One region of the Paenibacillus sp. sgz302190 genome, then DNA from elsewhere that is predicted to be linked to it. Evidence: predicted binding sites of a transcription regulator. Region 1 holds the regulator's gene; the other holds the start of a gene.
What was found. Region 1 encodes NrdR, which represses ribonucleotide reductase genes. Its sites were predicted from a motif close to AACACNATATATNGTGTT; they were not measured.
Positions count from the first base shown of each region.

Region 2: a site for NrdR is predicted at 3,287-3,304, ahead of AC6RNO_RS11550 (adenosylcobalamin-dependent ribonucleoside-diphosphate reductase). Genes of this name have one in related genera too.

Region 1 is NZ_JBZYAO010000024.1:46,600-61,667, forward strand. It holds gene AC6RNO_RS23690 (Cof-type HAD-IIB family hydrolase) at 1-147, shown strand, start outside; gene AC6RNO_RS23695 (phosphotransferase) at 138-1,118, opposite strand; gene thiM (hydroxyethylthiazole kinase) at 1,995-2,801, shown strand; gene tenA (thiaminase II) at 2,817-3,476, shown strand; gene AC6RNO_RS23710 (endospore germination permease) at 3,540-4,637, opposite strand; gene AC6RNO_RS23715 (hypothetical protein) at 4,650-4,886, opposite strand; gene AC6RNO_RS23720 (Ger(x)C family spore germination protein) at 4,892-6,088, opposite strand; gene AC6RNO_RS23725 (spore germination protein) at 6,105-7,631, opposite strand; gene AC6RNO_RS23730 (hypothetical protein) at 7,614-7,976, shown strand; gene AC6RNO_RS23735 (aminoglycoside phosphotransferase family protein) at 8,245-9,147, opposite strand; gene AC6RNO_RS23740 (YcdB/YcdC domain-containing protein) at 9,149-11,518, opposite strand; gene nrdR (transcriptional regulator NrdR) at 11,661-12,140, opposite strand; gene AC6RNO_RS23750 (alpha/beta-type small acid-soluble spore protein) at 12,250-12,474, shown strand; gene AC6RNO_RS23755 (transglycosylase SLT domain-containing protein) at 12,561-13,184, opposite strand; gene coaE (dephospho-CoA kinase) at 13,181-13,777, opposite strand; gene ytaF (sporulation membrane protein YtaF) at 13,796-14,488, opposite strand; gene mutM (DNA-formamidopyrimidine glycosylase) at 14,577-15,068, opposite strand, start outside.
Region 2 is NZ_JBZYAO010000008.1:41,529-56,596, forward strand. It holds gene AC6RNO_RS11545 (hypothetical protein) at 1-323, shown strand, start outside; gene AC6RNO_RS11550 (adenosylcobalamin-dependent ribonucleoside-diphosphate reductase) at 585-3,206, opposite strand; gene AC6RNO_RS11555 (hypothetical protein) at 4,186-4,431, opposite strand; gene AC6RNO_RS11560 (hypothetical protein) at 4,474-4,665, opposite strand; gene AC6RNO_RS11565 (glycoside hydrolase family 88 protein) at 4,744-7,002, opposite strand; gene AC6RNO_RS11570 (hypothetical protein) at 7,138-8,877, opposite strand; gene AC6RNO_RS11575 (hypothetical protein) at 8,898-9,566, opposite strand; gene AC6RNO_RS11580 (sugar phosphate isomerase/epimerase family protein) at 9,566-10,537, opposite strand; gene AC6RNO_RS11585 (carbohydrate ABC transporter permease) at 10,548-11,420, opposite strand; gene AC6RNO_RS11590 (ABC transporter permease) at 11,448-12,332, opposite strand; gene AC6RNO_RS11595 (extracellular solute-binding protein) at 12,446-14,065, opposite strand; gene AC6RNO_RS11600 (helix-turn-helix domain-containing protein) at 14,260-15,068, opposite strand, start outside.

The DNA.
Region 1 (15,068 bases):
AAAGAGATGCTGGCGTACGTCGGATTAGGCATCGCCATGGGCAACTCGCACAAAGAGCTGCTACCGCACGCCGATTACGTTACGGCATCCGTGGACGACGGCGGCATCCGCAAAGGTTTGCGCTATGCCAATTTGATTCACTCCTGAAGCACCGTGCCGGCAATCAACCGCTTGAGATCCTGATTGCGGTTAGGCGTCAGCTCACTTGAGCGGTTCAGCAAATCGCAGAGGGCGATCAGGTCCTCAAGTTTGGAGCGCAGCTTCCAGCTGCGCCCCACAACGCCGCCGGCCGCTTGATAGGCGTTAATAAAATGCTTTTCAAAAAGAGAATCGTTCGCTTCATAACGCAGCATGTTGCCGATATCTGCGAGCCGGCTGCCGGAGAAGGCGAACTCCCAGTCCAATACGGCTGAAACGGCGATTGAACCGCTATTTTCGCGGACAAGCACATTTAAGCCGTTGTAATCCGAATGGACAAGCACCGGTTCTTCCTCCGCATCCGACAAAAGGGGAGCATGGCGCCTGCAAAACGCCCACAAAGCGCCCGTAAGCTCCTCCCCCAGCCAGCGGCCGGCCCCTTGGACGAAAAGGCTTTGCTCGATAAATTCGAGAAAAGAGGCCGCATCCATTTGAAACGAATGACGGATTTTCAAATCTTCGCCGAAAAAGCCTGCCTCGGCAAAAGTGAAGGCATGAATGCCCGCAAGAACTTGCCCGGCCGACGCGGCGGCCTCCGCAATTTGCCCGCTTGCGCCCGAGCGCATCGCATCCCTGAGCAAATAGCCTTCCTTCCATTCCAGCAGCGCCCATGGCTTCTCCAGCGCCGAACAGCTCGTATCGGCGAATAAAATTTCCGGCACCGGCACGCTCTCCTTAACGAGACGAGCGATAGCCAACTCTTTGTCCGCAACGGCCGCATCGCCCCTGTACACGCGAAGCACGCAGTGCCGAACCGCGCCGCCATCGATCGTTAGCTTGTAGTTGGAATTGCTGTATCCTTCCCCGAGCCGTTCCACTGCGGCGACCCGCTTCCCTCCGAATACGGGCGACACCAGTCTGCTTGCTTCCGGCAAATCCAGCAGCACACGATTTCCCAGACGCTCCCAGTTTTCTTTCATCTGCTACGACCTCCTGGACCGGTTTTTCTCTTTTCTCCGCCATGTGCGGCAAAACATGTATGTCCGAGATTTTTCCACCGTATACTATTGTATCACCACTGCTTGGAGTCTGTCCGACAGCGCTGCATTTTTGTGAATTCCCACATGAAAACTGACGAATATAAAATAACTTCTACTGTTGAAAAAGCGTCAAAGGCGATAACCACAATCGTTGCCTGTCTGCACGAAGAAAACCTGCAAAAATACATGAATTTGCGTCCTGGATCGCTGTCCACGAACAATTCCTGCAAAAGTGCAGGCTTTTCAGCGGGGACATGGGCTCAGGTTCACTTTCAGCGAAAATTCCTGCACTTTTGCAGGCTTTTCGCCAAAACAAGCCAATTTCAGAGGTAAAACCTGCACTTTCGCAGTTTTTTTCCTACCACGATGTCTCCTGTCCATCGCAGCGCGCGGTTGCGCTGCATGACGGCGGTCGGTCTTTTTGTTCAGTTCCACGACCTCGCAAGGAGAGGTACAAGCGGCTGTACCCCAATGTAGGGCCCTACCGGTTCTCCTAGCCCTAACAAAGTGTCGCGACTTTCTCGGAGCGATCTGCGATCTGCAGTTTTTTGAGCTGAAATCCGGGGTTCGGGCCGATATGAACGCTCGACAAATTTAAGTTGCATTTTTTCCCCCGGGGGACTACACTTAAAAGCAACCGAATAGAACGGGAGCTTGCGCGATGCAGGCTGAGAGTACGGCTAATCTGCCGTAGACCGTTGAACCTGTTGGATAATGCCAGCGTAGGAACCCGCTCAAAGTGTCGTATGATCACTTTGCCTGTTTGTACACAGGCAAAGTGTTTTTTATTTTATACTCAAAGGAGTGCTTCATTTCATGAACGTACAGCAAATCGCCGCAATGTTGGATCGGGTGAGAGCGGCAAAACCCCTCGTTCACAATATTACGAATGTTGTCGTCACCAATTTCACAGCCAACGGGCTGCTCGCTTTGGGCGCTTCGCCGGTCATGGCCTATGCCGAGGAGGAAGTCGCCGAAATGGCCGGCATTGCCGGGGCCCTCGTTCTCAACATCGGCACTTTAAACGCTGCGGAAGTGCGCGCGATGAAGCTCGCCGGCAAATCCGCCAATGCGCACGGCGTGCCGGTCGCTTTTGACCCGGTCGGCGCCGGCGCTACCGCTTACCGCACAGCTACGGCCAGAGCGATCATGGCCGAGGTCGATGTCGCCGTGCTGCGCGGCAATGCGGCGGAAGTCGCGCAGGTGATCGGCCGCGACGCGCAAATCAAAGGCGTCGATGCCGGAGAAAACGGCGGCGACGCGATGCAGCTGGCTGTCGCCGCGGCGCAGCAGCTTGGCACGACGGTTGCCGTTACCGGGAAAGACGACGTCGTCTCCGACGGGCAAACAACGTACATCTGCCGCAATGGCGATGCGATTCTCACAAGAGTAACCGGAACAGGCTGCTTGCTGACGTCCGTGATCGGCGCCTTTTTGGCCGTTGAAGCCGATCCGGTGAAAGCTTCGGCTGCAGCTCTCGTCACCTACGGCGTAGCTGCGGAAATCGCCGTAAAAAACAAAGGCTCCGAAGGTCCGGGAAGCTTCCAGATCGAATTGCTGAACGCCTTGGCGCAAGTTTCCGCAGAAGACCTGGACAAATATGCGCGCTTTGAACTTGTTTAACTGGAGGTACGGACGATGACATTATTTTCCGAACGGATTCGCCTTGCGGCGGACGAAAGCTGGGAAGCCAGCTTCCGTCACCCTTTTGTGACGCGGCTTGCAGACGGAACGCTTCCGCTGGAATGCTTCAAATATTACGTGCTCCAAGACTCGTATTACTTGTCGCAATTCGGCAAAGTGCAGGCGCTCGGCGCGGCCAAAGCGGCCGACCTGTATACGAGCGGGCGGATGGCCGAGCATGCGGTATCGACGTATCGGGCGGAGCTCGGGCTGCATGAGAAATTCAGCGCCCTGCTTAACATTACGGAAGCCGAGAGAGCCCGCTTCGAGCCGGCGCCAACCGCCTACGCCTACACGTCGCATCTGCTGCGCGCCGGGTACGAAGGGCATCTCGGGGACATTTTGGCCGCCATTCTGCCCTGCTACTGGCTGTACCAGGATATCGGGGAGCGGTTTAAGGATGCCACCCCGGGTCATCCGATTTATGAGGAATGGGTCGGCGCATACGGCAGCGACTGGTTCCGCACGCTTGTGCAGGAACAGATTGACCGTCTTGACGCCATCGCAGAACGGGTTACGGAAGGCGAGCGCGTGCGGATGGAACGGCATTTTGTCATTTCCAGCCGCTATGAGTTGGCTTTTTGGGAAATGGCCTACACGCTGGAAACGTGGTGATTTGCGAAAAATCAAGCAAAAATACCGGGGCCGCACACTTCGGGTGCCGGAAATGCCATTTTTTCAATTCCGTCTATGGTATTTTTGCTTGATCGCATGCACGAAAAGAACGATCGCCGGAATTACCGGAAACAAAGTAAAATCCCAAGTCACCCAGTATGGATTGACAGCGTTGAAAGCGATGATATTCGGGGTGATCATAAAGGCGAAGCCGAATAAAAACAGACCGAGCGGCACCGTTAAAACCCGAAAATCCCGCAAATTGAACAGCTGCGCAACTCCGACCGTAAAAGCGTATGTGTTCACGACTGACCGGAAATAAGTCGATAATATCCAGTTAATGGCGAGAATCGCTTCCACCCTTTCGAGAAAATGTCCGGCATTGATTTTTTTGGCCAGCGTATATGTCGCATAAACTTGATTCGTCAGCAAGTAGTGGCCGAGCACCAGCAGGGAGACGAGCGTAATGGAAAAAATGGCGAGACCGGCCAAAAAGACGCCGAGCAAATAATCCCGCAAAGTATGCTTGCTCTGTTTGACGCTTGGGAATATCATCCAGAACGTAACCAATTCGCAAAACGGAAACGATACAAAAAACAAAACGCCTTGCGTGATGCGGAAAGGACCTTGTCCAAAAAAAGGCTCCAGCTTTTTCGGATCCGACTGGGGCAGCAGCAAAACGATGAGAGCGACGAACAAAACGGCAAAGAGGATAAAAAAGACTTCGGAGGTTCGCGTTATCGTCTCCAGTCCGCCGCGAACCGCCATAATAACGATCAGTACCATCAGCAGATTGATGACCCGCATCGGGGTTTCCGTCATCATTTGCGCGGTAATAAAATCGCCGATTTCCCGAATCTGAACGGTCAGCGCCATCAAGAGAAACATCAGGTAGATGAGCGTCACCGCGCCTCCCGCCCATTTGCCCAGCACAAGCCTGTTGAACTCCACCATCGTAAGGCCTCTGAACCTTTGGCTGACTGCAAAGATACCCCACGCCACGGCAACTCCGATAGGCAGGCTGATTAATGCGGAAATCCAGGCATCCTGCTTGGCGTAAATGGTCGCATTGCTCGGCAAAAACAGCAGCATATCCCCGATAACGTACAAAATAACGAGAACGGACAATTGTTTCGTTCCGATTTGCTCTTTTTTCGGCAATATATAACCCCCTTATGAAACGAAAAAATGACTCAACCAATCGTTGATCGGCTTGTATATCGTATGAAGGAAGTTTAAGGGACTTGGCAGCATAATTTGCTTGACGGCGACAATGCCGGTCCATACGCCTGCAAGCAGGATGATGGAAAAGAGAACGGCTTCCTTTAACCAGCCTTTTCGCATTAAAGCCGGCAGCTCGATAAAGGCCGCCGCGGCTGCCGCCATCATGACGATCGCTATACCGAGCATGCTTGTTACTCCTTAAGATCGTTTTTGACAGGATTGTTGGTAATGCCGATCCGGCGGATGATCACTTCGACATCGTATTTGATTTCCAGGTTTTCGAAATAGGTGTTCCAGTCGTCTTTCATCCGTTCCCACGCTTTCGGGTCAGCCCTGTAAATCGCATGTCCGAAGCCGAAAATGTCCACATCGAATTTTTGCCGGACATGGGCGACTGTCGTTTGCATAAGCTCGGTAAGATGCTGCTCGTTAACCTTCTGCAGCTCGTTGATCGTTTGCGGATCGGTCAGATCGATTTGACATTCCGCCTCGCCGATACTGGAAACATTGAGCACCTTGATCGTAATGACAGGCTTGCCGCTCACGACACTGCCCTTGATGTCGGTTTTGGAACTTACCGTTTCAAGCACCAGCTTGCCCCCGTTCGGGCATTCCAGATTGCCTACCGAACTCGTTACGTTGTTCATAATATAGTTATAGCCCCTGCCTTCTTCCTCGCTCAGCCAGCCGATCATACGGTCTTTATAAAAAACCGCCAGCCCGGCGTAGCGCAATATCGCGGAAGGCTCGATTTCCTCCGTATTTTTCTTCTTCTCGCCTTCCTTTTGATTTCCGAGCACCCGGACCCCGCTCAATACCGGATTCAGTCCCTCGGTAACCAGCTGATCCACGAGCTGATCCATCGTCACGGTAGTTGTAGGCGACCAGGCTTTGGCTGACGTATCCAGCGAGTAAAACAAACTGTGAGCCGGAATTTTTTCCAAAGGCGTTAAAATTTTCAGCACGTCTTCAGCCGGAACCTGGCGCGCGACCATAATATAAAAGTCGGTTCTCGCTTCGGGATTGCGGTACAGCAGATCGAGCGTGCTGCTGATGCCTTCCCGGGCCACGGACTCGCCCAAAATCAATACCCGTATGTGGCCGGAGTATATTTTGCGCGGACTCGTCTCGGTCAGCTTGCGGAAGGCTTCGAACACTGTCGGCGCCGTCGCTTTGTACATCGTAACCGTCGATCGGCCGCTTCCCGTTCTGGCAAGCATTTCGCCGGGAATGACGACCTGAATGGAGATCTGGTATTGATCTCCCACCTTGTCGATGGCCGTCCCCATCTGGATCGCCAGTTCGTTCAACTCGCGCCGGTTCCAGCATCCCGTTGTCACGGTCAAGAGCAGGATCAGGATCAGAAAAGTTGCACCCGCTTTTTTCATAGCAGCTTTCCCCGCTTCAGTTGTTAAGTTCGTCGTCGCTATCCTGGCGGACCGTATCCCGGCCGGAGATCGATAAAGGCCTTCTGATCATATGCCTCCAAGGCACCCGGAACAGCGTATCCTTCTGTTCATGCAGGGAAAACGGAGCGAAGGAGCTCATGTACTGAACGCCGAACGAGCGCAGAGTCGTCAAATGAAGCACGAGCGCAATAAGTCCGATCAGAATGCCAAATAAGCCGAACGACGCGGCCAATCCCATCAAAACAAAGCGAATCATTCGGACGGCGATCGTCAGGCTGACGGAAGGCAGGACGAAGCTGGAAATGGCCGTGATAGCGACAATTATGACCATGGCGGCAGAGACGATGCCGGCCTCGACGGCAGCTTGGCCGATAACCAGCGTGCCTACGATGGAAACCGCCTGTCCTACCGTTTTGGGGATGCGCACCCCCGCTTCGCGCAAAATTTCGAACGTTACTTCCATCAGCATCGCTTCGATAAACGCCGGAAACGGCACGCCTTCCCGCTGTGCGGATAAATTGATAAGCAAATTGGTCGGAAGCATTTCCTGATGAAATGTCGTAACCGCAATATAGAGCGAAGGAGCAAGCAGCGCTATAAAAAAAGACAAAAAGCGGATGACCCGCAGCAAGCTGCTGATGTCGAAACGCTGATAATAATCTTCGGCCGACTGGAAAAATTGCACGAACAAAGCCGGAATGAGCAGCACGAAAGGGGTGCCGTCGACCAGAATCGCAATTCTTCCTTCCAACAGCCCCGCCGCAATCGTATCCGGACGCTCGGTGTTGTAAACGGTCGGAAACGGAGTATAAGTTTTGTCCTGAATAAATTCTTCGATATACCCGCTTTCCAAAACTCCGTCGATCTTAATCTTGTCCAGCCTGCTGAAAACTTCCTTGACGACCGCGTCGTCGGCGATATGTTTGATATACATAACCGCAACGCTCGTTTTGGTTACTGTCCCGATTTGAAAATTGTGATGCCAAAGCCGCGGGTCTTTGATTCGGCGGCGAATCATCGCCGTGTTGTTGCGGATATTTTCGGTAAAAGCCTCCATCGGGCCTCTGACGACTCCTTGGGAGGTAGGCTCGCTTACATTGCGGCCTTCCCAGCCGGCAGCGCCGATTTGAAGCCCTTCCGCAAAACCGTCGGTCAAGAGGATCGCCCCGCCCGACAGCAGACTGGTGTAGAGATTGGACTCATCGTCCAACAAGCAAACATCGCCCGCCGTAAGCACCGCTTCTTTCAAAAAGATCAGCGGGTTGACGCATTCATTGTACAAATCCGGATCGGCCGTCCGCCGGTCTTTGGAAAGAATCGGTTCGATAATGGACTGGTTCACAATCTGGTTGTCAACCAATCCGTCCATAAACAGCAGCGCCAATCGCCAACCTTCGGCAGACGTCAATTCTTTGATGATCAAGTCCTCACTGTACCCGAATTGCCGTTGTATATGCATCGTATTCCGCTCTAGTTCCGTATACAAGGTTGTCGCATTCTCTGTTTGCGGATCGCTGTTCATCAACGGTACCTCCGGCATCAGTATGATTTCCATTTTTTCCATACAGCCCGAAATTATGCAAACAAAAAAATCACCCTGCGGGTGACTAACGACTACATCCACCGGAAATGGATGACCGGCAATGAAAAACCTGCAAAAATACATGAATTTGCGTCCTTGATCATTCGCCACGAACAATTCCTGCAAAAGTGCAGGCTTTTCACCGAATACATGGACGCAGACTCACTTTCAGCAAAAATCCCTGTACTTTTGCAGGTTTTTCGCCAAAACAAGCCAATTTCGCAGGAAAAACCTGCACTTTTGCAGGTTTTTCACCCCCGACCAGCCTGCCAATCCGCCGAATAACTACCCGCCGTGCAGCACTACAATCCGCGCCGGGACAGGCGCTCATTAGGAAAGAGCCATTGCACAACGCCGGCACCACCGTCTTTTGATGGCAAAAGAACATGTCTTGCAAAAACATCCGGCTGGCGTTAGAAAATTGCGCGATACCTCTTTCATGACGCCGGGCCGCGGTGTTCAATGCAAAAAGGAGCCGGTACCAGCCGACTCCTCATTCCCCTACTAAACGGGGCATTTGGTTACAATCACATTTTGCTTCAGCCTTATTGGCTCAGCTCCTTAATAAAAGATCGAATCGTTCCGCTTGGCGAATACAGGCCTCTTCCCCTCCGCTGTCGCTTTCAATATGCCACCAGGCGGCAAGGAGCGCGTGACAGTACGCCCAGACAAGCACCCTTTCCTTGTTCAGATCCAATTGCTCAACAAACAGGTCGATTCTGCGTTCGGTAGCTTGTAAAGCTTGCTCCGGCGGCACATGGTTCATTAAAAAAGGGATTATTTCATACTCAGGTTCGCCAATCACTCCCTTGGGGTCAATGGCCAGCCAAGGTTCGCGTTCGGCGGATAGTATATTCTCATGATGCAGGTCGCCATGGAGCAGGTACTGTTTGCCGGGAGCGGACTGCAGCCGGGAAAGCAGCAGCTCCGCCTTCTCTATCATTGCCTTCGGGAAAGGCCCGGTTCCGCCGTTAAAATGCTTTCGCAGCCGCTCAAAGCCTTGAAACCATCCCGCCACAGTCGGAAAAGCCGGCTCCGCCGGCGGGGCCGCCCGCAGTTTTTTCATCACCGATGCGGCAATCAGCACCGCCGTTTCGTCATCCGCTACGGATTTTAACGTGTTCCCCGGCTTCAGCCTTTCCAACAAAATCAATCCCATATCGGCATCGGCATGGAGGAGTTTGACCATTCCGCGGCCTTCCAAGCACGTGAGCGCCATAATTTCCGCAGCCGTATCTTTGGAAGGGACTCCAAGCTTCAAAACGGCCTCTTCCCCTCCGCTATATACGACCGGAGCGACGAAGTTATAGCTGAGCGAATAGGAAGGAAGCACCCGCAGCGACCATTTGGCTTCAATGGAAGCGATCAGTTCATTGAAATCGTCCAGCCACTGTTCGCCTTTTTCCTTATGGACGCCAATGATCGTGCGGCTGAAATGTTCAGGCAGTTGGATCATATTATTGTATACCGATCCTCTGGTCCAGTTTTCCTTGCAAGTATACGACTCTCATAAGCACAGTCGCCGCTTGCGCCTTCGTCACAGTGCCCTGCGGATCGAACTTGCCGTCGATGCCGTCCAGCAATCCGAGTTGGGCGGCGAGAGCAACGGCGCCCTTCTCCGCAATGAGGTCGGCATCTTCATAGCCGAGCTTCGCATTGTTTTGCAGCTGCGCGGCCAGCTTGTCGTATTTGAGGAACTTGACAAGCAGAGCGGCCAGCTTTTCCCTCGTCAGCATGCTGCCCGGCTCCAGCCGCGGGGTTTTGCGGGGATCGAGCCACTGAGATTGAATATAAAACTGGGCGGCCGCATAATAAGCATTTTCTTTGTCCACATCCTCAAAATGCAGCTGCGGCTGCGAGCCGTTGTTCGCGTAATAAATCGAATCCTCATAATGCGGATTCAGCGCTTTCGCGGTCATCTGCAGCCAATCGCCGAGCGTAATGGCCTCATCCGGATGCAGCTTGCCTTCGGAATCGGCCTTCAAAATGGAGTGCTGAACAAGCGACTCCAAATCTTTTTGCGCCCAATGTCCTGCGATATCGGCAGGCAGCGCCGGCACATTTCCGCCGCCTTCGCCGGATAGCTGGAAAGTTTCCCGCCATTTGCCGGTAACGGCATCGATTATAAATCCGGCCTGCGTGCTGTCCTTGTAGTTTTGCTGATAAACTAGCTTAAGCACCGGTTCCGCATACCCTGTAGTTCCCGAATAAAAGCCGCCGAACTTGTGGTATTGCAGCACCGGAGCCGTGCCTTTCATAAATATTTTGAAAGCTTCTTCTTTTGTTGTAGCCGCCTCCAGCGAGGACACTTTCGCTTCCAGATCTTCCTCGCGGGTACTGTGATAGCTTTTCAGTGCGCCTTGCGCGTTCAACGTGATCGAAGTCGTATCGCCGCTGACCGGAAGCCCCTTGAATATACGCTGATAGCGGTACACGAACAAACCGTTCCCGCCATTGGCCGGGGAATCCGCCGACATCAATTTGAGTTCCTCGGCCGCATTCGGATACAATTGATTAATGAGAGCCAGCGCCTTCCCGTCCGCCGCCTTTTGCGCAATCGCTTCCTGCTTTTGCCCCTCTCTTGACGCTTCATTCACCAATGGGGACCCATACCCGAATCCGTCTGCCTGAAAATCGAGAATTCGCCCCGTTTTCGCATCAACGACGGCTGTGGATTGCTTTTCATACCCGCCAAAAGAAGGCGTTTGATTGGACCAGCTCAAGTTCCACACCTGCCGGTTATTTTCCCAATAGGCATTTAATTCCTTTCCGATCAGCTTCCGATCCGCCGGAATGGCTTCCAATCGCTCCGCGAGCCCGGCTGCCTGCTCGGCCGTCAGCAGTTGGCCGTCTCCTTTCCCCCCTGTCGGAACAAAAACTTGATCCGTCTTGCCGACATCAGAAAGCTGCTCAATGTCCGATTTCAGGTCTTTGCCCGTTTCATCCAGCAGTTTGCCGGTTTGCGCATCGATGCTCACATCGCCGCGCAAAGGAGCCCAGCCGAGAAACCAGCTTTTTTCTCTGGCGTATGGTTTATACAACGGAACATACTGCAAATTCAAATGAACGCTCGATTCGTATTTTTTAAGCGCTTCATCCTGGCTGACAGCCGGCTTCGAAGACGGATATTGTTCCGACGCTTTGGTTCGGTAATAACCCGTAACTTCCCCGTTGCCGTCTACGGTCACGGAAATATTGTCCCCGCTTGCGAGGCCGTCTATGAAAGGAGTGAACGTAAAATAATATTGAACAGGACCAAAAAGCGCATCTTCCCTTATTCTCGGCTGTTGTTCAAGCTTCAAGCTGTCGGACCCGATCGAAGGCGCTGCCTTGCGGATAAAATCTTTTGCCGATTCGAGGGCTTCCGCTTCGGTCTTTTTCGGCGGATAGTACGCCTCGCCGTCGGCGGCCTGGAAATAAAAGCTGGTTTGCAGCAATTCGCCGGTAATGGAATCAACCTTGCTCGTCAAACCGTAACTGCTGTTAGAACCGGTGCTGAACTCCCAGTTGATCGTCCAGACATTTTGATATTGAGGAGGATATGTATTCGTATCTCCCAACTGCACCTGGGCTGCCCGGGCATCCTTAAGTCTGGGAAATAAAGCCTTGACTTTCGCTACCGCTTCTTCCTGCGTAATTTTGGCTTCCGCCTGTTTGACCGGCGGCACCTGAACGGTATCGGCAATCGGAACCGCGGCGGACATGCCCTGCACTTCGACGGTTACGCTTTCGCCTGCAAAAGCCGGCAGCGGCAGCAGACTCATGCTCAAAACGGATAATACGGCAAGCTTGCCGGTCATCCCATTTATTTTTGGACGTGCATTCAACAACATCACTCTCCCAAAATTTGAATATTTTGCAAAGCCCATCAATATGTACGTGCCCAATTCCAAATAGTTCCGTTCTTATCAAGGAAACAAAATAAAACCGTCGTCAGCTCTTCGTCAAGAAGAACCGCGACGGCTTTGCTTATTTTTTGGGAATAAATCCGCCTTCATGCTTGCCTAATATTTCTGTCAATTCTTTTAAAAACATATTGATATCTTTGAACTGGCGATAGACGGAAGCGAACCGAATGTACGCCACTTCGTCGACCGGGTACAGCTGCTCCATAACAAGTTCGCCGATGGCCCGGCTGTCCACTTCCGCATGCGCGGTGTTGCGAAGCTGCATCTCTACTTCCGAGACGATAACTTCCAGCCTCTCCATGGAAACAGGTCTCTTCTCGCAGGCCCGGATCAGGCCTCTCAACATTTTTTCCCGGCTAAACTCTTCTCTGCTGCCGTCCTTCTTGATGACGATCAGCGGGGTTTCCTCTACCATTTCGAACGTCGTAAACCGTCTCATGCATTTCTCGCATTCCCGGCGGCGGCGGATCGATTTATTTTCGTTGGCGGATCTGGAGTCGAGCACTTTCGTACCGTTGTAGTCACAGAATGGGCATCTCACTGGGCTCTTAACTCTCCTTTCTTTTGAACGTCAATTACCATATGTTACTTGTCATGAACAGGAGCGAAACGCACATAATAGGATTACCAACGACAAGGAGGTGAACAACATGGGTGCAGGACAATCTCGCAGCAGCAATGTTCTAGTCGTTCCTCAAGCAAATGCCGCGCTGGATCAGTTGAAATACGAAGTTGCTCAAGAGCTGGGTATCGCCATCCCGCAAGATGGCTACTACGGCAACATGGCGACTCGTGATACTGGTGCCATCGGGGGTCACATTACTCGTCGCCTGGTACAAATCGCAGAGCAGCAATTAGCCGGACAATTCAAGTAACCCTTGAATAAAGGCTAACGTCCCGCGAGAAGTATTGAATCATTGCTCCTTCGATGGAGCGGGTTCAATGCTTCTTTCTTTTTTCATCAAAAATCTTCGAGAGAGCCCGGATTGCCCGCCGCTAAAGCGGATAAAGCATTTTCGATCCACTGCTCGGTGTAAAGTTTTTTGTACTTCTCATAGTAATACAGCACCCGCTGCACATAATGACGCGTTTCCCCAAAAGGTATCCGGCTGATATTCGCTTCCGTGCCGTCCCAAACCTCGTTTCTTTTCCATTGGTTGACATTGCCCTGGCCTGCATTGTATGCGGCTATGGCGTACGGCAAATTGCCGTCATAATGCTTCATCAGCCAACTGATGTACCAAGCTCCGAGATTGATGTTAATGTCCGCCTGCAGCAAATCTTCTTGTGAAAAAGAGCCCATATTCGCGGACTCGACGATCCAAGCCGCCGTGTCCGGCATAAGCTGCATGAGGCCGATCGCCCCTTTGCTCGATTCCAGATGATGCTTGTAGTTCGTCTCGACCCGAATGATCGCCGCAATGAGAAAAGGATCTGTATGATGATTCGCCGCGCTTTGTCGAATTTCCTTCTCGTAATAAATCGGGTACAGCTTGCGGCCGATAAAAGAACTGTTCATAAAGAGGAGCATAACAAAACAAATCAGCAGAAGAGCGAAAGCGCGCTTTTTCCGAAAAAATGTCATGTAAGCCCCTTTCTTAACCAAAATTCGCGAATCTGCCGCTCCGTTTCCTCCAAAGATCCGCTGTTGTCAACGAGGATATCGGCGCGCTCGCGCTTGATTTCGATCGGCATCTGCGCATCAAGCCTCCTGTCGGCCTCGGCTTCCGAGAGCCCGTCGCGCCGGATCAGCCGTTCCCGCTGCACTTCGCGGGGCACATAGACGACCATAATCTCTTGATACATATGTTCATAACCGGATTCATACAGCAGCGGCACATCGACAACGACCAGCTTGTCCGGATGCTCCCGTTCGGCCGTCTCTCTTTGCTCGAGCAACTGCGCGCGAATCGCGGGATGCAGCAAGCTCTCCAACAGCTTGCGCGCATCTTTGTCCGCGAAAACGATCTCGCCCAGCTTTTTGCGGTTCAAAGATCCGTCCGGCTGAATAACGGCTTGTCCGAACTGCTCCGCAACCCTGGCAAGAACCGGGCTGCCGGGCTCCACAACATCGCGGGCGATTTTGTCCGCATCAATCAATATGGCGCCGCGGCGGACGAGCATGGCGCTAACCGTACTTTTGCCGCAAGCGATTCCTCCTGTTAACCCGATATTCATCCGAAAAACTCCTTGCCATTAGAACATTTTCATGATTCCCATCAATACAAGCACGCATGCCGGAAGAATCGACAGCTTCCTCATCCAGTTGATCTCCGCATAGCGAAACCCGATGCGAAGTCCGGTCGCAATAAATATTCCGCTCGCCAAAGCGATGACAGCCGCCGTAAGTAATGGCGCAAACCCGATAAGAGCCGCCCCGATCCCTGCTCCGAATGCGTCGAGCGATAGCGCCAGCCCGAGCAGCGTCGCTTCGGACGCGGAAATATTGCCCGATTTATCTACATCCGCGATGGAAGGCGTCCGTAAAATTTGAATAACAAGTCCAAACCGTTTCAATTCGAGGTTTAAAATCTCTTTTGTCTTTTGCAGCGTATCCCCGCCCTGCGGTTCGGCCGGGAGCTGCCTCAAAGAAATCTCCGGCTCTTGCGCTTCCTGAGACTTATTTTGCAGCACCTGCGCAAACGCCCAGATGCCGATACCGATCAGGATGGCGGCGCCGATCCGCTTCGCTGCCTCCGGACTCAAAAACGAAGACAGGAGCACGCCGATTTGCATCGAGCTGAAAATAATAATGCCCGACCAAAGCGAAATAATGCCGATGGAAAGAAGCGGAATCCGAATTTTACGCAAACCGTACATCGCACCGACGCCAAAACCGTCCAAGCTGACCGCAAAAGCAAGAATAAGCAAAGAAATCACAGGAAGCATAATACCCCTCCTAAGAGTTTTCCATAGGATTAACTTCTTTCCCAGGTTACATTCTTCTTATCATATGGGAGGGGGTGGCGACTCGTGCCTATTTACCGGATTTCTTTGGGACTCTCTTCTGCTTCAGGGGCTGGCATGTCGGACAAATATGCGTCCCTCTGCCGCCGACAACCGTTTTGTAAATCTCGCTTCCGCACGCCTTGCAAGGTTCGGACTGCCGTCCGTAAATGTTCAATTGATGCTGGAACAGTCCGATTTCACCTTGGCCGTTCACATAGGATTTGATCGACGAACCGCCTGCTTCGACCGCATCCCGCAGCGTCCGCACGATGGCCTCATGCAGCAGCAGCAGCTCCTTGCGGGAAAGCGACGAAGCTTCGCGCTCGGGATGAATGCCTGACAAAAAGAGAGACTCGTCTACATATATATTCCCGATTCCGACGATACATTCCTGATTGAGCAGCAGCGGCTTAATCTTGGTGGAGCGCTTGGAAATACGTTCACTGAACGCCTCCGGCGTGAACGATTCCTCCAAAGGCTCCAGGCCCAGCTTCTGCAGCGGAGGCTGCAAAAACTCCTC
Region 2 (15,068 bases), on a different contig from region 1:
CTGTTAATTTTCATGCTGATTATTATGATTCATCTGCTGGTTATTACAAATCATATTATCCCGAATATTTAGGTTTCGCCGCAAACCAACCTCCTTCTTCCCCACAAGCTCTTGGTTTACAAGAAAGGGTAAAAGGCTATACTATATGGAGATTTGCTCCCGAATTATGGGCTCCAGGCCATTACGGAAGAAATAATGTGCCAGCTGACCTTTCTGGCGACATTCTAGTTGTTCAAGATGACGGTAATGCAGTTGTTTATAACACAAAGCACGCTGATAAAGGCTGGTATCCTGTCTGGGCTACAAATACTGGCGGGCGTTAAGTTTATTATGAGAGCCGCAGTTTAATGTGGCTCTTTTTTTGTCAAGCCACGTGTCTCTCCCCCCAAATAATTTTATTTTGCTTTAAACTTTATCACTTTGGATCCTTGCGTTCAGATATAAATGGTAACGGGTCAAAGCCTGGAGTTTATCCAGAATTTGACCCGTTTTCTTGTATTATCTTAACTTCAACGTGAAAACCAGAGCAGCTCTGGAATTTCACACAGCTGAAAAAAAGCCAGGGGCATCGCCCTGGCTTTCTTTTATGAACATCTGCTGTAGCCGCAGTTGGCGCAGTTCTTGCAGCCTTCGCTGTTGATCAAGGATGCTGAGCCGCAAGATGGGCACAGGTCCTTCGACGCGGACGCGTCCTGAACAGGCGCGCTATGGCTGTGGCCTCCGTCGCTGTAGCTGCTGGCCGCAGCAGGTGCCGGGGCATCCGGCACTTCGCTGGTCGCGGTCACGAAACTCCGCGCATCGTCCGATTCGTTCATCACTTCGTCGTGCTGCTCGAGCGCTTTGGCGACCGCGTCCGCGATCGATTCGACGCGGTTGTTGCCGAAACCGATAGCGCCGGAGCCACCGATGCCTTTGAGATGCTTCACGAGCAGCTTCACTTTATCGCCGTGATCGCCGTACCGCAGGAACAACGAGCACACGCGGCCCAGCGCCTCGGACATGGCGAATACGTCGGAGCCTGCCTTGCCTACGTTCAGGAAGATTTCGCTTGGCGTGCCGTTCATATCGTTAATCGTAATATACGCCATGCCGAAAGGCGTGTTGACTTTATACGTGGCGCCGCGCAATACTTGCGGACGGCGTTTGTATTGTTTATCGAAAACCTGCTCCGTTTTCGCGTCTACATTGACGGCGAGCTGACTCGAAATGTCGGCGAATGTTTCGGCTTCCTGCTCTTTCGGCGATTTTTCCGCCGGCGCCGCAGCTTCTTCCTTCTTCTCAGCGCTGGTGCTGAGCACCTGCACGTCGCGGCTGCCGTCGCGATAGATGGTTACGCCTTTGCATCCGAGATCGAATGCCAATTCGTACAGCCTTTTCGTTTCTTCCACCGTAAAATCGGACGGGCAGTTGGCAGTCTTGGAGATCGAGCTATCCACCCACTTTTGAATGGCGGCTTGAGCACGGATATGGTCTTCCGCGGTCAGCGACATCGCGGTGACGAAGTAATCCGGCAAGTCCTGATCCGGATGCTGATCTTTCCACTCCTGTGCGATCGGCACATACTGTTTATCAAAGCCAAGGCGGCTTTGACGGTAATACTCGAAAGCGAAGTAAGGTTCGATTCCCGTGGAAGTGCCTACCATCGTTCCCGTACTGCCGGTAGGAGCCTGGGTAATGACCGTTACGTTGCGCATGCCTTTCTTTTGAATAGCGGCTCCGACTTCGGGATATACCTGAGTCATGTTTTTCATAAAGCCGCTTTGCAAAAACTTCTCAGCATGGAACTGTTTGAAGGAGCCTTTTTCGCCTGCAATTTCCGCTGACGCCAGATACGCTTCTTTGGCCATGAAGCCGTAGATCTTGTCCAGGAATTGCAGCGACTCCGGGCTGCCGTAACGGATTTTCAGCTTAATCATCAGCTCTGCCAGCCCCATGGTTCCTAAGCCCACGCGACGCTCGCCCTGCTGATTGAGCCGGTTTTCTTCGAAATGATACGGCGTTTTGTCAATAACGTTGTCAAGGAAGCGCGTCGAATAACGAACGACTGTAGCCAGGTCTTCCCAATCCACATCATGCTTGTCGGCATCGTAAAACTTGGAAAGATTAATGGCCGACAAGTTGCATACGCCCCACGCCGGCAGCCCCTGCTCGCCGCACGGATTCGTGCAGATGATCGGGTTGAAGTACCAACTGTTGGACATTTGGTTGTAATATTCCATGAACACAACGCCGGGCTCCGCCGATTTCCACGCCGATTCGATAATCGTATGCCATACGTCGCGGGCCCGCACGGTGCGGTAATGCTTAACTTCTTTGCCGAGCTTTTTCCAGGCGTCGAGATTGCCGTCCCACTTGTCGTTATATTCAGGATCAGTCGTATCCGGGAACACAAGTTCCCACTCCAGATCTTCTTTCACAGCTTTCATAAAACCGTTGCTGACGCAAACGGACAAGTTCGCGTTCGTAATCTGTCCCATCGTGGATTTCACGGTAATAAAATCCTCCAGGTCCGGGTGCCAGTCGTTGATCATCAGCATAAGCGCGCCGCGGCGGCTTCCGCCCTGTTCGATCAGCCCTGTCGTATAGCTGAACAATCCGCCCCACGAAACCGCGCCGCTGGAAGAACCGTTAACGCCTTTGACAACGGAACGCCGCGGGCGCAAGGAGGACAGATTGATGCCAACGCCGCCGCCGCGGGACATAATCTCGGTCATTTCGCTCAATGTGCTCATAATTCCGCCGCGGCTGTCTTGCGGGGAAGGGATGACGTAGCAGTTAAACAGCGTCAGCTCGTCGCTGGCATCGGCACCGGCCGCAATCCGGCCGCCCGGAACAAGCTTCCAATCGTCGAGAATGTACCGGAACTTCTCTGTCCATTCTTTCTTTTTCTCCGGGGTCGTCTCTACGGAAGCCATCGCTCCCGCCAGCCTGTCCCACATTTCTTCGGGAGTTTTTTCTATATTTAAAGTGAGCTTCTCCACCGCGGATTCGACGACTTCGCCGCTGCGTGTCCTCACCTTGACCGTTTTGCCGTCGCGGCTTATGATTTCGCCGACTTCTTTAGCTGGAAATTTGGGATCATCTTTCGTCAGAACAAGCACGGTATCGCCAACCTTGGCCAGGCTGGTATCCGCATTTTTAAGCGCGTACCGGTCCAAAAAGATTTTCTCGCTTAAACCATCCAACTTCTTCCTTGTTTGCATCATTTCCAACAACAACACCCTCCCAATAGGCCTCAAAATTATGCAACAACATAGGTCAAGCATATCTTGATAAAATATGTAGAAGCACAATATATTGTGTGCGAGTTCCATTATACAACACTATATTTTGTGCATCTAATAGGTTTTGGACTAAATTCGGCGATTAGTGCAAGCTTATATTCGTTTTTCGGATTTTTCCTTGCTATTGCTCTCTATCTCAGATTTATTTTATCGCTCAGGATATTAATCGCCGGTCAGTTTTTTGCCGTAAGCGACCTTCCAGGCAGGACGCGGCCCCCCGGCTGTAACCCGAATTTCGGTTCGTTTTTCATAGATCCAGTATACCACAAACCGACAAAAATTAGAACATAGGTTCGTAAGTTTTTCTTTTTTCGTTCGAGTTCTGCAAAGCTAAAGGATGCCCTCCATCGAAGATGAGCGACCGCGTTCAGAAGACAGATTGATTCGCCAATTTGCATGCTTGCTTTTCACGATTCGGCTATGAAAAAAAAGGATCGCCGCCCGGTCGCCTCAATCATTGGTTCGGAGAAAGACCCGGAATCGGAAAGTCGACTGCCCCACAAGGCCTCATATGGGGTTCGCCCCCTGCACGCCGGATGAGGTACTCATTGGGAAATCAGCGGCACTGATACACCGGAAAACCTGCGAAAGTCAGATTGCCGAGAATGTGACGTGGCAAGGGAATCAGAGAAGGCGCGTCCCCTGGCAGTACGAGTTTCAGTGCAGCAAAGTGGGGGGGTGAGGCGTCTTGGCCGGAAGAAAGTCTGCAAAAGTGCAGGCTGCCCGAGCAAGTCGCGACACTCTACGAGGGCTAGGAGAACGAGTGCGGCTAATTTGGGGACAGCCGCCTTTTCTGGGCTTGCGCCTCTCCAGGTATAGGTCGTGGGACTGCACGACTGGACAGAAATCAGCTTGCTAGGAAAAAAACTGCGAAAGTGCATGCTTTTTCTCCGAAATTCGCTTATTTTGGCGAAAAACCTGCAAAAGTGCAGGCTTTTTCGCTGAAAGTGAGCATGAGTCCATGTGTTCGGTGAAAAGCCTGCACTTTTGCAGGAATTGTTCGTGGACAGCCAGCGATCAAGGACGCAAATTCATGTATTTTTGCAGGTTTTTTCGTGCGGCCAGGCAGATTATGGCTATCTCCTCTAACGTGGGGGTTTTTCAACAGCTTGCGAAAGTGCAGATTTTTTCGCTGGGAGCGGCCCATTTCGGTGAAAAACCTCCCACAATTGCAGGAATTGTTCGTTTGTCAGCGTATCTGCAGGCAAAAGACCTTTTTATCAGGTTTTCTTCGTACAACCAAGCAAATTGTGCTGCCGGCTCCGACGTTCGGGGTTTCCGGCAGGGCAGGTTCTCGCGCTCCCAACCCGCTCACGACCGGCCAGGCCTGTGCCGGTTTTGCATCTTTGGGCGGCAGCAGCGCTAGCAAATCATACATCACCCTCGCGACCTCCCCTCGCCCATACGGCACAGCAAAAAAAGCCCATTTGCATACATGCAAATGAGCTGAAACTTTTTTTCACACATGAACGATATGCTCCCTGACATCCTGCCAAAGCTTCAGCTTCAGCACCTCGGTTCCGGCCAGCATCATGATGCCGATGCCGTGGTTGTCGTTTAGAACGGTAAGCAAATCCTCTTTGTAGTATTCCGCCGTAAACGAGTACCGCGAGCCGCTGCATACGCCGTGAACGTTGCCTTGGCTGTCGATCGCCAGCCGGGTCAGGCCTTCCCACGCCTTAAACGCGGCTTCCATATACGGCGCCGGGTCGCTGAGCCAGCCGAAACGGACGCCTCGCGCGAAAGCATAGGCGAACATGGCCGTGCACGAGGCCTCCTGATACGCTTCGGGATCGTTCAGCACTTGATGCCACAATCCGTTGTCTCCCTGCAATTTAACGTAGCCTTCGCACAATTGATGGAAGAACTCGATCAGAGCGGGACGGTCGGGATGCGCTTGCGGCAGCGCCTCCAGCACTTCCGACAGGGAGAAAATCGTCCAGCCGTTTCCCCGTCCCCACGGAATTCCGGTCGCCCGGCCGTATTTAAAATCAAATACGTGCGACATGATTTTTTGCTCGGGCATGTACAAATAGCTTTTGAACAGCAGGAACTGTCTGGCGGCCTCGTCCAAATACGCTGTGCTTCCCTTAATTGCGGCATATCTCCGCAAGAAAGGCGTGCTCATGTACAAATCGTCCGCCCACATCGTATTTTCCGCATACTCCCCCGGGCATTCCCGGAAAAAGACGCCGTCCTGCTTTCTTTCCAGGCGGTTGGCAATAAAATCAGCGATGACGTCAGCGATTGCAACAAAGCGGGAATCCTCGCACTCCGGATAAGCTTCCAGCATAGCCGATCCGAAAGAACCGCAGTTGTCCAGCATGCGCATGAGCACCAACTGCTGGTTCAGCGCCGGAAATCCGTACTCCTGCCGATCCCAGAGCGAGTATTCGTACATGTCCGTACAAGCGCGAATATGCGAAACCGCATATTCGATGAGGTCCGGGCGATCCAACACCCGGCCCGTCTGCAGCAGTCCGTACATCGTCACGCCTAGCGGGTAATCCCATCGGCCGAAGTTCGTCGCTCCGCTCGTCGTCCATTTATTGCTGAGCATCGCATTCTCATAGAACGGGCGGGGCCGCGCACCAGGCGCGTCCAGCTGCCAGTAGACCCGGCCCGCTCCGCCGTTCTCCGTGCCGGACGCTTCGTCCAGCAGCCGCGACATCGTCATGATGCCGGAAGGCTTTCCGGCATCGTTCGCGTCAACGACTCCGGCGTAGAGCCAGGGCTCCGCGTACCCTTGAATGGGGCACGGCTGCACGAAAGCGCATAAAGCGCCGCCCGCAAACAGGCGGAGCGAGAAGCCCCAGCGGTCCGCTCCGCATACGCTTTTGACCAGCACTTGGCGCTTGCCGGAAGGAAGCTCAAGGTCCGTTTGAAAATCTCCGGCCTGCTTGCACACCGCCACCTGCTCGCCGTCGATCCATACCGTCAGAGGCCCTTCGGCACGCCCCTCCAACCGGCAGGCTTGACGGCCGCCCGTTCCGGGCACGGCGGCCAAGGTCCAGCCGTAAGCCGCGCCGCCCAGGCGGATGCCGAACAGCCGCTCGCACGGCAGCTTGTCCTGCTCCTCCGGGCTCCAGCTTGTACGTGGCAGCCAAGTCACGCCGCTGCCGATCTCCGTCGACAGCAGATCGGGGAACGCCCCGCCCGCGAATATGTCTTCGTCGCAAGGCTCGGAGAATACCCAGCCTGCCTGGCCCTGGCGCTCCGCGAACGGAGCGAGCACGTTCAGGATGCGTACCTTGGCCTCCTCGGCGCCGATCCGGCAGCCGAAGCCTGCGGGCGTTTTGCGCAGCTGAAAGGCCAGCATGTTCCAGCCTTTGCGGAAATCGAGGCTAAGCTTGACTTTCGCATCCGGCTTGATCTCGTCGATTACATTGGATCGGTACGCCAATTGCCCGTTGAAGTAAAAACGCAGCGGCCCCAGACAATTGATGCCGATTTCCAGATTCCGCTCGCTCTCGCTCCATACCAGCGCGCAGGCGTACGCATATTGGCCCACCCGGGCGTCAGGCAGCTTGTCGGCCAGATTGATGTCGTACATCCCTTCGGCCGTCTGCAAAATCCCTGTTTTGTAAAAAGCGCGGTACATAAAAGGGGCGGCAGGATTCGCCCCCTTGTAGCGGTCGGCCAGAAGCGTCAAAATAGCCTCGTCCTTGTCACTGAACCTGTAATGCGAGCTGTCCAATTGTTCAAAATATGCTGTCAATCCGCTCATCCTTTCCAAAGGCCTGTTTCGTTTCTCCTCCGCGTGTTCCGGTACGCATCGTCCAGTACGCATGTTCCCGCAAGTTCCAGCGTGCTCCGGCACGTTCCGGTACCTAGCTCTACTTCACATGTTCCATTAAAGCAAATGAATCGTAAAAGTTCTATCAAACGGCGTCAGCAGGTTCACATGAACGTACTTGCAGCCGCCGGGGTGCTGGTCCTCCCGCAGACCCGGCAGCCAGTGCTCGTAGGCGCCCCCGGTTATTCGTATGGCGTTCCGGCCCGACTTGTACAGACAAGATCCGCTCTGCAGGAAAAACCGGCCGTCGCCCGAAGCGTGCAAACCGTCGCCTTCAAGCGTTCCTTCCTCGCCGAAAATGAAAGTAAGCTGCGTGTAAACGTCCTCGCGCTCATCCGACTTCACGCGGATCGACCACTCGGCGCCCCGCTGCGTCAGCTCCGCCTGAAGTTTGTGCGTTTGCACATGAGTCATTGGCCTGTGCTGGTGCGGGAGCAAATACCACGGGCTGACCCCTTCCGGCCTGTTCGCTGCCTGGAGATGCGCTGCAGGAATCGGCCCGTTGTAGCCCTTCTCTAGCGTCGCCGCCAGCCGGAACGCCGCCGCATCGCCATCGCCGAGACGCTCGAATTCGTCGAATTTGACGATGCCCGGCGAAAATGAGGTGGACAGCTTCACGCCGAGCAGCCGGGCCTGGCCGTGCCGCAAAGAGAAGAAAGACGGCGTTCCGGCCATGACCGTTACGCTGTCCTCGCGCTCGCGGATGCGCACGACCGGGCTTCCGAAGGCGAAGTGCATGCTGCTGTGCTGAATTTTGGAATGGTGGCCGACTGCGTCCACCTGTTCCAGATGCTCTTTGAGCGGATGCCGACCGTTAATAATCTGAAAATAACGGTCAGGCAGCGGCGCTCTTTCCAAACCGTCCAGATGGATGTCGGGAAACAGCAAATACCCCAGCATCGCGTTATGATGAGCTGTGGATTCCCCGATAAAGCTTCCCGCATAGTCGGACATCGCCGCGAACAATGGGTCGCGGTCGAGCGCCGCCATCAGGCGGTATATGAGAAAATATCCCGACATGTCGGAGGGCTGTCCGAAATCCTGACGGCCGGAATATTCGGTCACCACTTCCCCTGAAGGGTGGACCAGGTACACCATCATGCGCAAATTCCGCCGCACGGGCTCAAGCAGCTCGGGGCGATTCAGCAGTTTTGCCGCATGGTACAGGGCGATGTCGCTTACCGCATTGTAAATGCCGTTGCTCCGCTCCGTCCACTCCCCGTCCGACGTAATATCCATGCCTTCGGCCAACCATTCGTCAGCTCTTGCCACAAGCTCGGGCAGGGCGAATATGTCATGCAAAAAAGCGAGCGCCGCGGTTATGACCCAGCGGTGGTTCGGGGTATGACAGCCGCCCGTCAGCATGGCCGGGACCGTTCTTTCCAAAAACAGCTTCAGCTTGTCGGCGACAGGCTGCGTCCCCTCCTGCCGATGCTTTTGCAAAAGCTGATACACCGGAGCTGCGATGCCGACGACAAAAGCGGTATCCGGCGGGGAATTGAAATTGGTAGAACCAAGAGAGATCGTGCCGTCCGCGTGCTGGCGATTCAGCATAAACGCGGCTGCACGATCTATAGCTGTCAAAAGTCCGCTATCCTGGTAGTAAGCGGAATCCGGGTTCAGAAGCGCGGGAACCCATTGGGCCAATACGGCCGCGGTTCCTACGTGGCTTGGCCTGGCAACCCCGCTAACGGGGTCGGTAATGCCTCCGTAGAATCGGCTGTCCGGATCGGTGACCTGCCTTTCCAAACCGGCTGCAGTCCATTTATTGTTGATTTTTACTAAATCCGCATACATCCTATTCACCTCTCAAAATATTAGCTTCCGCTATGCGATTCGCGAATCTCGGCAAGTCTGGCTGCAATCCGCCCGGGAATTTCCTCCAGCAGCTCCGACCAGGGAACGAAAAGCTCCTTGTCCAACCGGTACTCGTTATACGTCAAGGACGGCTTAAACGCACAGGACCGCAAATAAGCTTCGACCAGCTTGTTCGTAGCCTCGTCCGTAGTAACCCGCCCCTCCAAAAAATAAGGGACCGTCAAGCCGTCCGCTCCCGCATCTTCATCCGCAGCCGTGAACAAATGAGGCACGAGCTCGAAAAACTCGGCGACCGGGCTGAACGCATGCTTGCCGGGCTGCGAGTACAGCCGCACGTGCGTCTCGTCCGCCAGATTGCTGCGATCCTTCAACAGCCCTTTCAAATATTTGCCGTGAAAGCTCGCTTCGCAATCGATCACTTCCCCCTCATGCCCGACATAGACCCATACATGCTCAAGCTCATACAAATGCTGGATATCGTAGTCCCAATATATCGCATACTCGATAACCCGCTTCAGACGCGGGTCGCGAAAAGGGAACGATCTTCGAAACGAAGGGGACGCCCCTTCGCGCTCCAGCACCGTCACCCCGACGCGAACCGGGAAGAAGGGCTCCCGGTCGTCAAAGTATATATACGGCGCATAAGTTTGGATCAGCTCGAGATCCATCAGTCGGCCACCTTCCCCTTGCCCGCGCCCCGGCCGCCGGCTATCCGGCTTGTGATTTGCGCATGGCTCTCATGAATCTCGTCCGGCTGACAAGCGGCCTTCAATTCATACACTTTCAGAGGAGCCTGCTCGATCGCACCCAGAAAATGATCGAAGTACGTTTCCTTGCTGTGCACGTAAGGACACCAGTGATCGGACAGCTCCAGCGTTTCATGAATGTGCACGCCGTAAATATAAGGCAGCACCAGCTCCAGCTCGCGCAAATTGTCGTAGAGACCCATACGGTCCATCATCATGGCGTGGCCAATATCGTACCACAGCCTTACAGGGCTGCCCTGCAAATGGTCGCAAATCGCCTTCGCTTCCATAAGCGAAGGCATTTGATAGCAGCGCGAGCGCGTTTCAATGCCGATCTTGATGTCGTACCCTTTTTTCGCGGCATGCTCGCACACTTCTTCCAGACTGTCCTGAATCCGTCTCGTATACTTCGGACTGCCTGCCTCCCGCTGGTCCAACATTTCCCGCCACAGCTTCTGATAAGCCGGGGAATCTTTGCCCTGCTCGCGGTACAGCTTTTTCAGCTCTTCGTCGATGTTGTAGGCAAAAGGCACCTCGCCCGGATGCACGACGACCGCCTTCGCCCCGTACCTGTCGGCGTATTCGATCGATTGAATGAGCAGTTCGATAGAACGCCGCCGCTTGGCTTCATCGTCAAAGCCGAGCATGACCGAATCCGTATCGTAGTCTTTATCGGCGATATACGGGAACACGTTGTGCACGCTCGATATCGCGATTTCGCCTTTTTCGATCATCGGCTCGATCGTTTTCAGATGCTCCGCCTTAATGTTGTAGTTCAGCTCCACGAAGCGGAAGCCCAATTCCTTGATCTCTTCGATCAGTTCCCGCCCGCCGGACGGATGCTTCTTGATGTTCCAGCAGGTCGAAAATGAATACTCGCCTTTATCCGGCATATGAATCCTCCTAACCTTTGACAGACCCGAGCATAATGCCCGACACAAAATATTTTTGCAGCCACGGATACACGATCAGAATCGGCACCGTAGCGAACATGATGCTCGCCGCTTTCAAGCTCTCCGGCAGCACCTGCACCATCCGCGTGCCTTCCATTTGCAGCTGATCCGTGATCTGGCTGTTCATGATCATCTGGTACAGCTTGAGCTGGAGCGGATACAATTCCGGGTCCGTGATGTAAAACAGCGTATCCATAAAACCGTTCCAGCGGTTGACCGCGTAGAACAGGCTGAGCGTCGCGATGATCGGCATCGAAAGCGGCAGCATGATGCGGATCAGCGTGCCGAAATGGCTGCTTCCGTCAAGCTCGGCGGATTCCTCCAGACTTTTCGGGATCGACTGGAAGAAAGTGATCAAAATAATCAAATAAAACGGATTGATCATGAGCGGCAAAATGAGCGACCAGGTGGAGTTGAGCAAATGCAGTTCCTTCACCAAAATATACTCCGGAATGATGCCTCCGCTGAAAAACATCGTAAATACGATCAAATACATGAAAAACTTGCGGCCTTTCAGCTCCATTTTGGTCAGCGGGTAGGCGGCTATAATCGTCATCGCCATGCAGATGACCGTAAACAGAACCGTCAAATAGATCGAATAACCGAGCGATTTGAGCATCATCGAGTCCATCAGCACCCGGGTATAAGCTTCAAAATTGATATCGACGGGAAAAATGCTGACTTTGCCGGTCAAAATCGGCGCATTAGAGCTCAGCGAGATGGAAATGATATGCAGGAAGGGCGCCAAGCTAAAGAACAAAAACAAAATCAAAAATGCGATGTTGATCATATCGAACGTACGGCTGGCCGCTTTGGCGTTCATAATTCCACTCCTTTCCGGGACAAGCGTCTACACAATGCCTTGGTCGGTCGTTTTTTTGGAAATATAGTTGGAAGCGAGAATGAAGACTAGGCCGACAACGGCCTGGAAAAATCCGACCGCCGTAGCGACGGAATATTCGCCCGCCTGCATCCCCATTTTATAGACGAAGGTACTCAGTACTTCCGAAAACTCGCGAACCTGCACATTGCCGATGACAAACGGGCGGTCGAAGCCGATCTGCACCATCTCGCCCAGCTTCAAAATGAGCAGAACGACAATGGTCGGCTTGAGGCCCGGCAGCGTAATGTGCCAAATTCGTTTGAGGCGTCCCGCCCCGTCGACTTCCGCCGCTTCGTACAGGTCCTTGCTGATGCCTGTCAGCGCCGCCAAATAAATGATCGTGCCCCAGCCTGCGCTTTGCCAAACACCCGTAACCAAATAAGTAAGCAGCCAGTAATATTTATCCGATAAAAACGGAATCGGTCCGATGCCCAGATTGCCCAGCATCAAATTGAGAATGCCCGTATTCGTGCTGAATACTTGGTAGACGATTCCGCCGATAATGATCCAGGATATGAAATGCGGCAAATACAGTATCGTTTGCGAAATCTTTTTAAACCAGGCCGCTCTGAGCTCGTTCAGCATAATGGCAAGCAGAATCGGCGCCGGGAAGGAAACGACGAGATCGAGAAAATTGAGCATGAACGTATTTTTAAGCGCGATGTAAAAATCTTGCATTTTGAACACGGCCCGAAACGAATCGAGCCCGATCCACGGACTTTCCGTAATCCCTCGAAACAGGTTGAAATCTTTAAAAGCGATCAAGACTCCGTACATAGGACCATATTTGAAAAGGATAAAAAAAGCGACCGGGAGCAGAAGCATGGCATACAGCTGCCAATATCTGATCATGTACACATTGAACCGTTTCAATCTTTGCACCCTCTTTCGCTCAAATCGGCAAATGTGCGGCTTCATGCATGAAAACCGGTTCAGTCTTCATGCATGAAGCCCGCATCCATCCGTTACTTCTTCATGTTTTTGTAGGCTTCCGTGCGTTCTTTTTGAATCGCTTCTCCGCCGTTGGTCATGTAATCCTTCAGCATGTCGTCATACGTTTTGTCAAAGTCGGCCGGCTTCGCCAGAATCGATTTGACCAGAAGCTGCTCGTATTTGTCGGCCAGCGCCTTGCCGTATTTCGACTCGGCCTCGATCGGATGGTCGAAGCGGAGCGGTGCGATTCCGTCGGCAAGCCCGTTCTTGGACGCTTGAGCCGCATCTTTGCGACGGTCTTCCGGTAACGCCAGCGCCAGCGCTTCGGTGTTTTTATCGGCACTGCCGAAGTCGGTTCCGTTCGTTACGAGGACGTAGTCGCCGAAGTTGTAGAAGTTCTTTTTCGTTTCCTCGTTGTCCAGCGGCACCGGCAAACCGTTAACAGTCGTGTAGTTTTTGCCTTCTACGCCGTAGCTCATCGCGTACATGACGTCTTTTTGCGCCATCCAATCCAGGTATTGCACCGCTTCGGCGGCGTTTTTGCTGGACTTCGGAATAATAACGTTAATACCCGCAGGGATATAAGAAGGCTTGGCATGCTTGCCGTCCGCGTTCGTATACGGATCGATCGGAGTCAGCTTGGCGCCCGGCACCGTTTTTTGCAGCACCGTGTACGTGTCAGGCGGCTGGATTTTGTAGGATTCGCCCGCATCTTCCCCATACATGCCGACTTTTCCGGTGGCAACGTCCTGATACAGTTTCTTTTTATCTTTATCCAATGCGAAATCGGTGCTCATCAAGCCTTCGTTATACAGCTTGTTCAGGAAGCGGACGCCGTCCTTATGTCCGGGCAGCAGAACCGGATAGTCTCCCGAACCGAGCTTTTGCGTCAAGGTGTAGCGCTCTTCGTCCGTCGTGTTTTTGATGAACGTCCAGAGGATCGGCTCATAGGACGAAACCGCCAACGAGAATCCGAGCGGAATCGTTTGGTCGCCTCCAGGCTTTTTCTCCTTGAACGCTTTCAGCGTCTGGTACACCTCGTCCGTCGTTTTCGGAGCCGGGAGTCCGAGCTTGTCGAGCCAATCCTGGCGAATTTCGGAGGAATATTTGCCCAGATAAACGCGCTTGGCCGGGATCGCATATTGCTTGCCGTCAAACGTTCCATACGCCAGCGTATCTTTGCCGAGATAGCTTTTCAGGTTCGAACCGTATTGGTCGATCAAACTGCCGAGCTCGGTAAGCCCGCCCTGCTGCACATACTTGTACACGACGTTCGAATCGTAAGTGAACACGATATCAGGCGCGTCGCCGCTTGCCATCAGCACGTTCAGCTTCTCCACTTCCTGCGATCTTGGCACAGGCACGTATTCAACCTTAATGTTCGTTTTCTTGGTAAAATTGTCTTCCACGTACTTCGTAATATAGTTGTTTGTGACAGACATGCCTGCCGGGGAATTGCCGCGGTCGAACACCTCGACTTTAATCGTCACCGGTTTCTTTGCAGCGGTTGATGCGCCTGCCGTCTCTTTTGCTGTCTCTTTGGCAGTCGTTTGACCCTCCTTGCCGCTAGTGCATCCGCTCAGAACACTGACCGTCAGAATGGTGCTCAGGACGGTGAATACGGTCCCTTTAAGCGCTTTCTTTTTTACCATAGCCAATCCTCCTCAGTTCTTTCGCTCTTCATTCGCCTGTACCCGAACGGCCGGAGCCGCCGGGCTTGCGGTGAATGTATCTCAGTTATAACGGCACCATGGGCAAAGGGTCAATCAACATCATTCAGCCGGGTGAACAATATTCAGAAACGCCCGATAAACCGTTTTCCGTCAACATACTTTTTCGCTGTTTATCACGTATTCATGTATTTGCGGTAGTCTCCGGGCGTTACGCCGACGACTTTTTTAAACGTTCTGCCAAAAGAGATCGCATGCAGGTAGCCGACTTTGACGGCGATATCATTGATCGATTCATCGGTTTGCAAAAGCAGCGTCTTGGCATGCTCCATCCGCAGGTTCACGAGGAAATCGACGAATTTCATCCCGAACTCTTCCTTGAACAGCTGGCTGGCATATTTCCCGTTCACGCCGAACATGTCGCTGATGTGATTCAACGAAAGATCCGGGTTCGCATAGTTGTCCTCGATATAGGTGCGAATCGCGCTGATCATGCCGTAATGCGTATTCGATTCGCGGATCGCCGCATACTGCCCGTATAGCTCTTTGAGCAGGGCAACCATCTGCGGCCGAATCTGCTCCAACGTTTCTGAAGACTCCGTCAGCTGAAGCAAAGACGGCGATATTCTCTCCGACCACGCCCGCGAAGCCTCGAGCGGCAGCTCTTCCATTTCGCTGTTAAAAAGGCGGATTAAATAGTGCAGCACGTAACGGATTTCAACGTCCTGAAGCGTCTCTTCCTCCAACTCGTCGAAAAATTGCTCAAGCTGCGTCTCCCACGACGCATGCATAAGGCGAAAATCGGGGACAAGCCGGTTGCCCATCTGCACGTATTTGTGCGTATCGTTCGATGCCGTGCCGGTCAAATCGCTGTAACGGAGCACGCGGTTGGCGCCTTCGGACATTTTGTACTGCAGCGCCGTAATCGACGCTTTGAACAAGCTGTGGATCGAGCCGACATCGCCGGTTACGCCGCCGAGCCCGA